Regions from separate parts of the Kurthia populi genome, predicted to be linked through region 1. Evidence: riboswitches for the same ligand, from Rfam matches in the RefSeq annotation. Region 1 holds a riboswitch; each other region holds the start of a gene.

Region 1 (4,290 bases):
CTGCGAGTGTCATCATTTGCTGTGGCGTAATTTTTTTATTAGCCACACCTGGACTAACGGCTAATTCAAAAATCGATTCCATTTTCTGATGCACATAGTGCTTTGGCTCAAAAACCTCGACACCTAAGCAACCAAGTGCCTCCTCCGCTAAAGATAGGGCCGACTCGGCAGGCTTTAATGGCTCAGGCTTTTTTTCTGGTGCAGGTGCTACGGGCTCATAAGAACGCCCTGTCTCCTGATCCATTGCCCATGGTTCTGCTTCCTTCTTCAAGCGCTGATGCGGCTTAAGCGGTTGCTTTTCTTCGCCTAGTGTATATTTCTTTTGATAGCCACGAGGCGTAATCATTTTATTATCATAGAAAAATGTTGATGAATTCCCGATAACAACGGTTGTCAACATGCCAATGTCATGCGTCAGCATTTCCGATAAGGTCGTCATCGTAATATGCTGTGAATCACGATACGCACTTTTTACCAGGCCAACTGGTGTATCCGGATGACGATATTCAAGTAAAATACGCTGTGCTTCAACGATTTGGCGCGTACGACGACCACTTTTCGGGTTGTACAGTGCAATAACGAAATCCGCCATTGCGGCTGCTTCAATTCGTTTTGAAATTAAATCCCATGGTGTTAAGTGGTCACTCAAGCTAATCGTACATGAGTCATGCATGACCGGTGCACCAAGTAACGATGCACATGAGTTGATTGCCGAAATACCTGGCACGATTTCAACCGGTATACCCGTTTCTTCCGTCCAGCCCTTTTCGATTAACACTTCATACACAAGCCCTGCCATACCATATACACCCGCATCACCACTTGAAATAACGGATACGATTTCGCCGGCCTCTGCTTGCTTCACCGCTTCCTGTGCACGTGATACTTCCTCCGTCATCCCTGTACTGACAACTGCTTTTGCTGTAATTAAATCTTTGATTAAATCGACATACGTTTTGTACCCGATCACCACATCACTCATTTTCAGTACATCGACTGCACGATTCGTAATATGTTGAAAGTCCCCTGGTCCAAACCCGACGACGAATAATTTACCCTGTGCCATGCTACTTCCTCCATTTCTTGTCACTCACAACTCCCCATTCGGACAATGAAGACAACAAAAAAAGCCTTCTATTCCGGAGAATAAAAGGCTGAACATACTGAAAATTTGCAAATTTAAAAAATACTGCAAATAAAGTTTGTCCAAAAGCTTCTCCCTCCGAAAAGTTTTGTCCGATTTTAAAAGCAGGTTTCCTGACTCAAGTGTCTATGACGTCATCCCTTCTCAGCTTTAGCCAATGGATTTGATGACCTCAACACTCTTACAGTAGCGGGGGCTGTAATGGCTTCTCACCATTTTCCCTATTATCCTCACAACGAGGCACTTCTAAAATGTATCGTTAGTATTTAGTTTTTAAAAAATCTTGTTTTCATCATATCGGTAATTATCTTACTTTTCAAATCTTTTTTTACTATGATGTTATAGTACAAAAGAAAATTCACATAAATCGCTTGAAATTACAGCGTTTTCTCTGTATTGATACAGTTTTTTTAATTTCAAATAAATTGAAATAAAAATTGTTATTGGCAAATTTCCACGACAATGATAAGCTATTTTACGAAATGTCGAAAAATTATATACAATTTTACGGTGCGGATAATCAATTATTCGCTTAAAAGGGAAACTTGTGAAAAACAAGTGCTGTCCCGCAACTGTGATGCTGAGTTTCATTGCGTATGCCACTGTCTAGACGATGGGAAGGTGTAATGAAATGTTGACGCGAAGCCAGGAGACCTGCCGTAAAATCAATTCGGCCTACGAGGATAGGTGTACGAAAGACAAACTTACGATGAATGCTGTCTTTTTGTGCCTATTTCCGTTATGGAGATAGGCTTTTTTCGTACATTCCTCTACTTTTATAAGGAGGATTTCGCATGAAAAAATTATTAAAATTAATGTACTTCGCGCCCATTTTACTGCTCGTACCAACGCGGGCGAATGCGATGCACATTATGGAAGGGTTTTTACCAGTCGAATGGGCCATCTTTTGGTGGGTACTCGCGCTACCATTCATTATTTTAGGGATTCGTTCAATCACGAAAACGATTAAAGAGCATCCCGAAACAAAAATGATGCTTGGTTTATCTGGCGCGTTTGCATTCGTCTTATCTGCACTAAAAATACCATCTGTGACAGGAAGTTGTTCACATCCAACAGGTGTGGGCCTTGGTACGGTATTATTCGGACCGCTTGCGATGAGTGTTGTCGGCTCTATCGTTCTACTATTCCAAGCACTTTTACTTGCGCATGGTGGCCTGACAACACTTGGCGCCAATGCTTTTTCAATGGCAGTCGCTGGTCCAATCATTGCGTGGTATGTTTTTAAAGGCGCACAAAAAGTTGGTTGGTCGTTCTCTGTTGCGGTCTTTTTAGCAGCGATGCTTGGTGACCTCGGTACATATGTAGTGACATCCTTCCAATTAGCACTTGCCTTCCCAGCTGAGTCTGGTGGTATTTTCGCATCATTCGGTAAATTTGCGAGCATTTTCGCCTTCACACAAATTCCACTTGCGATTAGCGAAGGATTATTAACCGTTGTTGTCATGAACTTCTTACGTAAATACAATATTGCTGAATTAAAAGCATTAAATATTTTCAAAAAAAATAAGGAGGCGGCATAATGTTCAAAAAAAATCTCTTATTAATCGCCATCGTTATTATTTTAGCCATTGTGCCACTATTCCTTCAAAAAGGCGCTGAGTTTGGTGGCGCTGATGGTGAAGCGGAAGCGGCCATTACTGAAATCAACAAAGATTATGAGCCATGGTTTTCAAGCCTTTGGGAACCACCAAGTGGCGAAATTGAAAGTTTATTATTTGCACTACAAGCGGCAATTGGTGCAGGATTTATCGGTTACTTCTGCGGTTTAATGCGCGGACGCTCAAAAAAAGTGGACAAGGATCTGCATGATTCCCATTGATCAATACGCCTACGTTAATCGTTTAGCGACGGTGCATCCACTCGAAAAAATGGCCTTTTCATTTGTATTTTTATTATTTGCCATTTCAACAAAAGATGTGCTGATTTCACTCATTACGTTTTTCGTAATGAGTGTTTTCATTTTAATTGCCGCAAAAATTCCGCTAATAACGTATCTTAAACTGCTCCTTCTACCCGGCTTCTTCTTATTATCGAGCCTTGCAGGAATTTTAATTTCTTTTACAACCGCCACTCATTTACCGAGCCATGTTGCGGATTGGACCGTCTTTGGTGTGACGATTTTCATCGGCACCGCAAGTATTCATACGGCCTATCATTTATTTTTTTCAGTGCTCGCAAGCATTAGTTGTTTGTATTTTTTAACGCTGACGACACCCATTACCGCCATTACCTATGCGATGCGAAAACTAAAATTCCCAATTGTATTTGTTGATTTATGTGAATTAACGTACCGTTTTATTTTCGTGTTCTTAGCGAGTATGCAGCGCATTTATCAGGCACAGCAGTCACGTCTCGGCTATCAAAATAAGAAGCGATGGATTCAGTCAATTGGCTTTTTAATTACTTCGATGTTTAAGGATGTCTTCAAGCGTGCGCATGAGCTCAACAATGCGATGCAGGCGCGCTGTTATGATGATACAATCACCGATACATTGTATGGCTATAGTGTATGTCGTCGTAATTGGTACGGTGTTGCCGCTTGTCTATGCGGTTTATTTATTATTTACTTCATATTAGGAGGGCTTCTTACATGACGATTTCTTTTCAGCACGTCACTTTTCAATACGCAGACGGGACGACCGCATTACATGACTTATCCCTCGACATTCCAACGGGGAAAAAAATCGCCCTTCTTGGCAATAACGGTGCCGGGAAATCGACTCTTTTTCAGCATATGAATGGCCTTTTACAGCCAACAAATGGCACCGTTTTATACAACGACGTGCCGCTAAACTATAAACGTAAAGGCCTGCAAACATTACGCCAAAAAGTGGGCATCGTCTTTCAAGACCCCGACTCGCAGCTCTTTTCTGGTACGGTTGAGCAGGATATCGCCTTTGGACCAACCAATCTTGGCTGGGATAAGAAAATCGTTAAACAAAAGGTCGATGCTGTTATTGATCTTCTTGAAATTGAAGCCTTGCGCAAAAAGCCCCTTCATTTTCTAAGTCTCGGCCAGAAAAAACGCGTGGCCATTGCGGGTGTTCTAGCAATGGAGCCAGAATTGATGATTTTGGATGAGCCCTCTGCTGGACTTGATGGCTATTATACACAGCAAATCATGC
Region 2 (4,290 bases), on a different contig from region 1:
CGTTGAGCAATTGCTGTTGCATATGAAAAAAGCGTCCCTCCTTGAATCGTGATCGTATCTGATGGAACGGATAATTTCCCTTCAAGCTAGTGTGCAATGGCTTTTTCAGCTTTCATGGTGAGCCCTCCTATGCAAAACGAGCTGGCAGAACAACACTTGCTGTTGGCTCGAATGTGATAGTTTGTGTTTGGTCGTCAATTACTTTAACTGGAAATTCGCGCACCGATTTGCCATCGAGTGTAGCTTGCGAAAAGCTTACAACGTCCCCTACTGAAATTTATTCTAAAGAATCAATTGCGCTAAATGTTATTGCTGACCAACCTGTGATACCTTTAGTGTTTACCATTAACATAATAAAAATCCTCCTAAGATTAACTGTAGTTATATTTTGTAAGTGTAGAAATCTATATAGATGCTAAGATCTTCTTCGACTGCTTGTTCTGGAAATACGGACCAATCCATTCTTTTAATAGAGAGGGATAATCCATACTTCTCTAAGATATAAAGAAGTGAATCCTCAATCATTCGAAATACGCAGCCCGCCGTATTCCTCTTGAATTTTTTAGATAGTCTATTGAAGTATTCTGTGGGGACGTTGTACAACCTTACGAAGCAGGAAAATTTAGTGTCCGCTTCATTAACTTCTAACGTTTCCAATACCGTATGTGCTATACGCAAAGATTGCGAATATACATAGTCGAAAAATTTATCTGGGAATTCAAGTTCATGCGACACAGCCTAAACGCAAAGCTCTTTGGCTGCGCCAATCATCTTTAAGAAGTTGATTTGTGTGCGCACATAATGTGAATTCTCTAGGCCACCAGCTTCAAACCAGTCGTGCAAGCGTTTGTTGACATCTCTTGCAACGTATACCGGTACTTGCATCATCGCATCGTTTCAGTTCTTTTAGAATCATTTCATTTTTAATAGTCATTAGTAAATCCCTATTCAATAAAGAATGGAGCTTGTTTGTTCAATACTGTAATTAACTTTAGGCAGATGTTAGCAGTACTAGAATTATTGAAGTCTTTGTTCAAACCATTTACTTTGTTCTTTTTGCGACTCTACAAGCTCTTCATTTGATTCCAAACACCATGTAGTTAGGCCGAAAGAGATAGCCCAGATACATGCATAAAAGAAGTCATATGTAAGCAGATAGTAAATCGATTCAATGGCATTGTAGATATTGGTAGCCCACGTAAAGCGTTGAAGTAAGCGTGAGCCGTTAGATGATGTTGTCATGCAGTTCGCCCTCTGTTGAAACATTGGAGCAATTTATTGATGCTTCGATGGCATATGCTAAGCCATCGACGAATATTGTGCTGTCATGTAGCTCGAAAAAAAGTATTTTACCATATACTGAATAAATAAAATACGATACAATAGAGGTAATAACATAACGTGTATGAGCTGGTGCGTGTGAGAGCATGCTTAAAAGGGAAGCGCGGTGAAAATCCGCCACTGTCCCGCAACTGTGATTCGGAGTCTTTTATGATAAGCCACTGGGAAACTGGGAAGGCATAGAAGATGTGGATGAGAAGTCAGGAGACCTGCCAGTATCTAGTACACACCAAATGCCTACGTGGAAATAGGCGGTGTTTTGTGCGAAAGTATCGTGGTGTAAGATAGGCCACTTATTTGACTATGCATAAAAATCCAGCGCTATTTCTTTATTGAAATAGCGTTTTTTGTTTGGCTTATGTTAAATAAAAAATGAGGAGTTTTACAAATGAATGAAAACACGTATGTAGATCAATTTTGGACAATGATTTTAAACAACCAGGTAGCAGGTGTATATTCTACAATGCAGGATATGCAAGCGGAATTAGTTGACGACCATCCACAAGAGCAGCAATTGATTATGCAGGCTTATGAAATTGTACGCCGTGAGTTAGTAGGACGTAGTTAAATAAAAATGTACAAAAAGGAAGTAGACATGTTTTTTCTACTTCCTTTTTGCGTTCTTCTAGTAAGTTATTACAGAAATAAAGGAACTATTTAAAAGCCGTTGACGATAGATTTTATAGTGTGCTATAGTAATGGGAATTTCATACAGACTGTTTCAAGTTCTTCTCTCATTTAAATGACGTGGAAGGTTAAAAGGAAAATAGGTGTAATTCCTATGCTGTCTCGCAACTGTAAGTGATGTTTTCATCATAAGCCAGAATGCCTGCTTGTTACAAAGATTCATTGCAGAACTACGAAAGATAGGGAGATGGATGGCATGCTAATTTTGTCCTTATGACAGACTACATATTAAAACCATCCCCTACTTCAGGGGGTGGTTTTTTATTTCATAATAATGTTAGAGCGAAAAAATGATAAGGGGATTGACATGAAAAATAGATGGCAATGGATAGCACTATTATTCGTAGTAGGGCTTATAGCAGGATGTTCAACTAACACGACATCTAGTTCAAAAGATGAAAATACAAAAGCAACGAGTCAGCAGAATACACTAACATATGGATGGCCACTTGATGTAGGACCTTTAAATCCACATGCTTATTTACCAAATCAAATGACTGCACAAGCAATGGTTTATGATTCGCTTGTTTCGTATAATGACGACGGTACAATTGCACCAATGCTTGCGAAAAAATGGGCTATATCAGAAGATGGTAAACAATATACATTCTATTTACGTGAGGATGTAAAATTTTCGGATGGCTCTACATTTAATGCAGATAATGTTATTCGAAATGTGAATGCTATTATGAAACATAAAGATGATCATTCATGGATGGGATTAGTTCGCCACATTAAAGATTTCAAAAAAATCGACGACTATACAGTGAAATTACTATTGGACGAAGCCTATTATCCTGTATTAAATGAATTAGCATTTGTTCGACCATTTCGATTTTTAGGAGATGAAGGCTTCCCAGCTGGTGATGACACAGCAAAAGCGATAAAAAGCCCTATAGGGACAGGGCCGTGGGTATTAAAAACATATAAAAAAGACGAATATGCTATTTTTGAACGTAATGACTATTACTGGGGTGAAAAACCACCTGTTAAAGAAATTAAAATAAACGTTATACCAGATGCAGAATCAATTGCATTAGCATTTGAAAATAACGAATTAGATATGATTTACGGACGAGGCGTTATTAGTTTAGATAACTATGAGTATTTAAAAGCGCAAGGATACCATACGGAAATTTCTGAGCCGATGTCAACGCGTGCGTTATTATTTAATACACAATCAGGTCCATTAAAAGAACGTTCGGTTCGACAAGCTTTTCAATATGCGATAAATAAAATGCAAATGGTTGACAGTATTACAAATGGAACAGAAATGGTGGCAGATAAAATTTTCTGGAACAATATTCCATATGCGGATTTCGACCTAGAAACCATTTCTTATGATGTAGAAAAAGCAAAAAAATTATTAGATGAAGCGGGTTGGAAACTACCAAAGGGTGCGACAATTCGTGAGAAAAATGGACAAAAGCTTCAATTAGAATTGATGTATATTGCAACAGATGCTGTACAAAAACCAATGGCTGAATTAATGCAGGGGGAATTGGCTAAAGTAGGTATAGAGTTGACGCTGCAGGGCGCAGATGTCATGGTCGGACTTGAAAAATTAATGAATGATGAGACAGATATTAATTTTTGGCGTACAAATGGACCACCGACAGATCCACATAGTTTTATGAATGAATCATCGACACCTAATGCAAATGCAGTATATGAAGCAAAATTAGGATTAAAAGATCATAAAATATTGGATAAAAAAATGCAACAAATTTTAACAACAACGAATGAAAAACAACGCGCTACATTGTATAAAGATGTCTTAACAGAGCTTAATAAGGAAGCACTATTCTTCCCGCTATCATATGAAACAAATTTGGTCATTACACAACCGACGATGAAAAACTTTAAGCCAAGTTCATCAGAATATGATTTACCTTATCAACAAATGAAATTGAAATAATGAGTGCAAAATCCGTGATAATTCGCGGATTTTGTTTTTTATAAACGGGGAGATCATCATGAGGTATTACTTGTTTAAACGATTATGTAACATACCATTAACATTATTTTGTGTGTCTATATTGACCTTCTTATTGATTCGACTTGTTCCGGTAGAACCAGCAGAAGTTATGCTACGTATGGCTCACACAGCGCCAACTGAAGAATCATTAGACGCTATGCGTACGCGATTAGGAACAGATCAACCACTAATCATTCAATATGTGACGTGGATACGAGGTGTCATACAACTTGATTTTGGTACGTCATTTGTAAGTAAACAAGCTGTTGCAACAGACCTTTTTG
Region 3 (4,290 bases), on a different contig from region 1:
ATTGCCGTTTCCGCGATTGCACCCATCAAAATGAACCAGGCTGTGCTGTTCGCGGTGCAATCGAGCGTGGCGAGCTGGAACCTGGCCGTCTACAAAATTATTTTAAGCTATTACGTGAGGTTGCCTTTATCGAGCGCAAAACAAATGCGCAGCAACAGCTTGCTGAAAAGCGCCGCTGGAAAAAAATATCGAAAACACAAAAGGCAAATTACAAACAACGCTAATCACGAAAGAGGCTGGATTTCTCCAGCCTCTTTTTTCTATATCTTCATTTGAAATCGTTCATTACGTTAGAAAGCGTCTTTTCGATACGACATATTTTTTAATAAGCGTCTCTACTGAGCTTATTTACACACTATTATTATAATAATTTGCGTCACTTAAAGGGTTTACGTGATAATTACTATTTTTAAAGCGATAAATATTATGTTTTAGCAAGTCATTCGTTCAAGTTCGGCCCTTTTCCGGGTCTCTAACGGGTATTTTTTGACCGTTTTAGCCTTAAAAAGGGCAATTTCCACACATAAAAATTAAAAAAAATAGCAGAATCTCGCTGTATGTCGTTTTTTTGAATAAATCTTTTTCTTTAAGGAAAATCCCCTATTTATAACACCTCTAGGGGCCCCACTTTTAACTAAAACAACCCGCAGAAGCGCCGTTTTCACATAAAACAGCCTTTTTCAGTTATCAAAAATGATGGTTATTTGTGACGGTGTCGCCTAATAAATTTTTTTGTTGACGATTTTTGCAATATTGTTATTAAACAATTTAAAATCGATGCGCCTATTAGCATTAATTGGCACATATTTTGAAATATGTCGTAGCCAAAACCCGCTTTCTAGCGTTCTGACGATTTGCTAGCAAACGATTAAAAAACCCTTCGACAGTTTCGTCGAAGGGTTTCATTAATTATTCAGCTAAAAATCGTTGTAGTAGTTTAATCTCTCGTGCAACATCCGCTTCACCATCGAGTTGAATTTTTTGCTGCATCGCATGATTCAACTGTTGCCAAATAGCGTCACTTAGCGGCGTAAATTGCTCAATGGTAATGCGCGATGCCCAATATCTTTCAAAATCTGCGGGATAGTGGCGCACGACTTGATCACTAATAAAATACATTTTTCTAAATGTTAATACGGCTGTAGCACTCGATAAATCCGTACGCTCATGCTTGCACACTAACGTCACATCATCAATCTCATTCAGCTCATATAAACGAATATATACAGCTTGTAGCAAGCCATAAATCATTTGACGCTCCTGCCACTGTTCGATATGTCCATCAAGCTCATGACGCATGTGATAATCCAATTGGTACAGGCGACACTCCACAATATTCAATGCTTCACCAACACGTATATAATCCGTTGCGTAGTGATTCATGTCGAATCGGCTCCTCTTACTATTTATGTTATCCTCCATTATACAGGCAATAGGTAAGAGTCTCTATTAAATTGCTTAAAGCGTATGAAAATCGGTTACGTCTGAGAAAATGTTTAGCATATTCGCAAATTATTTATGCATGCTACTGCATTATTCATTCACAAGATTTATGAGGAAAAAGTAGGTGTGCATATTTCAATTTAAACAAAACTACATATTCATATTTCTATTGAAGAGCCGCTTGTACAACAGGATTATCTAGAACAGCTACAAGCATTTCGCAGGGTACGCGATCAACTCGGAAGTGAAATGAAGCATCTCGCCGCACAGCTATTAGAAGTTTACGCACAAAAACGTAGACATGTAAATACGTAAACATGTCTACATTTTTTCTATTGTGGTGTCCATGAAATAATAGCCGCATAAAAACGATGCTTGTATATATATTGCTCCCCGTCATAGGTAACAAAATCAGCCAACGCCTGTTCAACATGCTCAAGCTGATACGCATTGTCGCGAATTTTTTTACTTTGTGCGGTCAGTAAGGCTTCCTTTGTTGGATATGTATAAATGCGTTCAAGCGGCAGCATTTGGCAATCAGCAAAAATACCGAGCTGATACAGCATATTTAAAATTTCAATATAATCTCGGCGTGGATATTTAATAGCATAGCCGAACTGCTTATCTAGTACTTCATAATGCGGCTGGATAGGTCCTGTTGTCATACCGATAATCGCCTTTTTTCGTGCGAGCGCATTCATCTTTCGTAAGGTTGCATTCATATGATACATACGGTAAAAACAATTGACCCCTACGACAACATCATGTGGCTCAAGAGGTAATGTTTCAAATTTTCCGTGAATAAGTGCTGCATTTGTATACTGTGCTAAATAACTGAGTACGCTTTCTGAGCTATCCACACAGCTTAGACTAGCCGCATACTCTTCTAATGGAAAGGTATAATTACCCCAACCCGGACCGATTTCAAGTACAGAGTCCTGCGGGGAAATATGCGTCTTCATTGCGTCAAAAATAGGGATAGCATGGGCATCGGTTTGTTTCGGCTTTTTACGTTGCATGGATTGACGCCAGAAATCTTCTTCGAGTGCATCATCAACCATTCGCTCCGGCATATTCCCTTGCCAGTCGTGCATACCTTCTTGCCATATTTTTTCAAAATCAATTTTTAATGGGCCTTGCATTCTGTTCACTCCTTGTTGCTTGACTTTGGTTGAAAAAAGGAGCGACAAAAAAGCCCCTGCTTCTCCCACCGAAAAGCATGTGATTCAAGTATTGCAATAGGTATCCTGGCTGTGCATCATCCTCGTTCACACCTTCCCTTTCAGTGGTTTTTGTGAAGTCGTCAGCATTACAGTAGCGGGGGCTGCATGAGCTTTGCACTCATTTCCCTATATGAATGAATACTTGATAGTTAAAGCATAGCATGATTACTCAAATTGTTGTAGATGGAATGCGAGTGATAATGCTAGATAATCGTTCCAATCATTTAAATTCATTTGCACAAGCTCTTCGATTTTCGTAAGACGATGATAGAGCGTATTTTGTTGAATATGAAGCGCAGCTGCGGTTTTTGTAATAGAACGACTGTGATAGATATAGCTTCGCAGCGTGTCCTCTAGCTCACTAGCCTGTGCACGTGGCGTTTGAAGGGGGGCGAGTGTTTGCGTTAAAAACTGCGTAATCGCCTCTGGGTCCTGCTTCATAAACAATTGATTGACACCTAACTTTTCATATTTTGGTTATTAAATTATAGTTATAAACACTTAAAAAGGTACTAGAACAAACATCTAGCTCCATTTTATGATGTATTTCACCGGCTTTCTATTCCTTCACCTCTAATGGCTTTCCGTTTTGTTTCGTATGAATACACTTTTTTTCCATCAAAAAATACCTACAAATGTTTGAACTGACCCACGAAAGTGAGACAAAGAAAAAAACAATACCTTTCAACTGAATTTGACGGACGCTTTCCTGGGGCATGGTGGAAGCCTCCTCGCTCGCAAGCTCACTGCGGGGTCTTCCACTCATGCTAAGGGCTAGGGCTCCCCTAGGAGTCGCCGTCAAATTCTTGTTAAACCCTCTTTTTCTGGTATGCAACTGGGGTTTAACTTTGCCAAAATTCGCGTATGATTATCATAGTTGATATATGTTTGAAGGGCATGCTCATGATAACGCCTTTTTTGATTGAGTGCTAATAATCAGGCAAAGTCATTTTAGATATACCTTTCCCATAGCTGTATTGTTTTCCAAGAGGTTGTTGTAACCGATGCACATCTCCGTCTTTACACCATTTCATCCATTAATAAATTTGTGTGTTATTTTTAATCCCACATACCTCACCATTTCATTCACTGTCACATTTGCCAACTTCATCTTGAGTGGCTTTCATTTTTGTTTCGTATGAATACACTTTTTTTCATCAAAAAACACCTCCAAAGGTTTTATCCCCTTTGAAAGTGTCTTTTTCTTTTTATATTGTCTCGTTAGTTCATTTTTTTAGCTTTATATATTCTTAATACGAGCAATACAAGGACTGACAAAATTGAAAGCCAGGCGGCAATTGGCCAATACGGTGGTAAATACGTGAACTCGACCGTATGCTTACCTTTTTCAAGTGGAATGCCAACAAATGCATAATTCACTTTTTCTACTGTTACTTTCTTACCATCTACAGTCGCACGCCAACCTTTGCCATATGGAATAGAGGTTGCGAGCACATCACCATCTTGTGCCGTAACTTCCCCAAAGGCCTTGCCATTATCCCAAATCATCTGCGCTGTGTTTTTACGCTCAAGTGCTTTATCAAGTGTTTGATAATCTTCCCCGTAAATCGCTAAATCACCTAGTTGATAATGCCCTTTAGGCAGCGTGATGGTCACCGTTTTC

What was found. A riboswitch is a leader RNA that binds a small molecule or an ion and turns the genes downstream of it on or off. The one in region 1 is predicted to bind cobalamin.
Region 2: it holds a riboswitch for cobalamin, as region 1 does, so the genes downstream of both, nikA (nickel ABC transporter substrate-binding protein) here and ACFSY7_RS15930 (energy-coupling factor ABC transporter permease) in region 1, are expected to answer to the same signal.
Region 3: it holds a riboswitch for cobalamin, as region 1 does, so the genes downstream of both, ACFSY7_RS00735 (class I SAM-dependent methyltransferase) here and ACFSY7_RS15930 (energy-coupling factor ABC transporter permease) in region 1, are expected to answer to the same signal.

The regions. Positions count from the first base shown of each region.
Region 1 is NZ_JBHUOR010000131.1:43,044-47,333, forward strand. Features, by position in the region: gene cobJ (precorrin-3B C(17)-methyltransferase) at 1-1,066, opposite strand, end outside; cobalamin riboswitch at 1,231-1,407, opposite strand; cobalamin riboswitch at 1,636-1,820, shown strand; gene ACFSY7_RS15930 (energy-coupling factor ABC transporter permease) at 1,939-2,685, shown strand; gene ACFSY7_RS15935 (energy-coupling factor ABC transporter substrate-binding protein) at 2,685-2,984, shown strand; gene cbiQ (cobalt ECF transporter T component CbiQ) at 2,971-3,759, shown strand; gene ACFSY7_RS15945 (energy-coupling factor ABC transporter ATP-binding protein) at 3,756-4,290, shown strand, end outside.
Region 2 is NZ_JBHUOR010000106.1:11,938-16,227, reverse strand. Features, by position in the region: gene ACFSY7_RS12150 (DUF6877 family protein) at 739-888, opposite strand; gene ACFSY7_RS12145 (hypothetical protein) at 1,018-1,242, opposite strand; partial or broken gene ACFSY7_RS12140 (AsnC family transcriptional regulator) at 1,254-1,367, shown strand; cobalamin riboswitch at 1,395-1,572, shown strand; gene ACFSY7_RS12135 (hypothetical protein) at 1,730-1,909, shown strand; cobalamin riboswitch at 2,048-2,192, shown strand; gene nikA (nickel ABC transporter substrate-binding protein) at 2,336-3,946, shown strand; gene ACFSY7_RS12125 (ABC transporter permease) at 4,005-4,290, shown strand, end outside.
Region 3 is NZ_JBHUOR010000003.1:61,583-65,872, forward strand. Features, by position in the region: gene rsgA (ribosome small subunit-dependent GTPase A) at 1-224, shown strand, start outside; gene ACFSY7_RS00730 (hypothetical protein) at 910-1,383, opposite strand; gene ACFSY7_RS00735 (class I SAM-dependent methyltransferase) at 1,776-2,585, opposite strand; cobalamin riboswitch at 2,663-2,820, opposite strand; gene ACFSY7_RS00740 (PucR family transcriptional regulator) at 2,832-3,107, opposite strand; gene ACFSY7_RS00745 (YfhO family protein) at 3,888-4,290, opposite strand, start outside.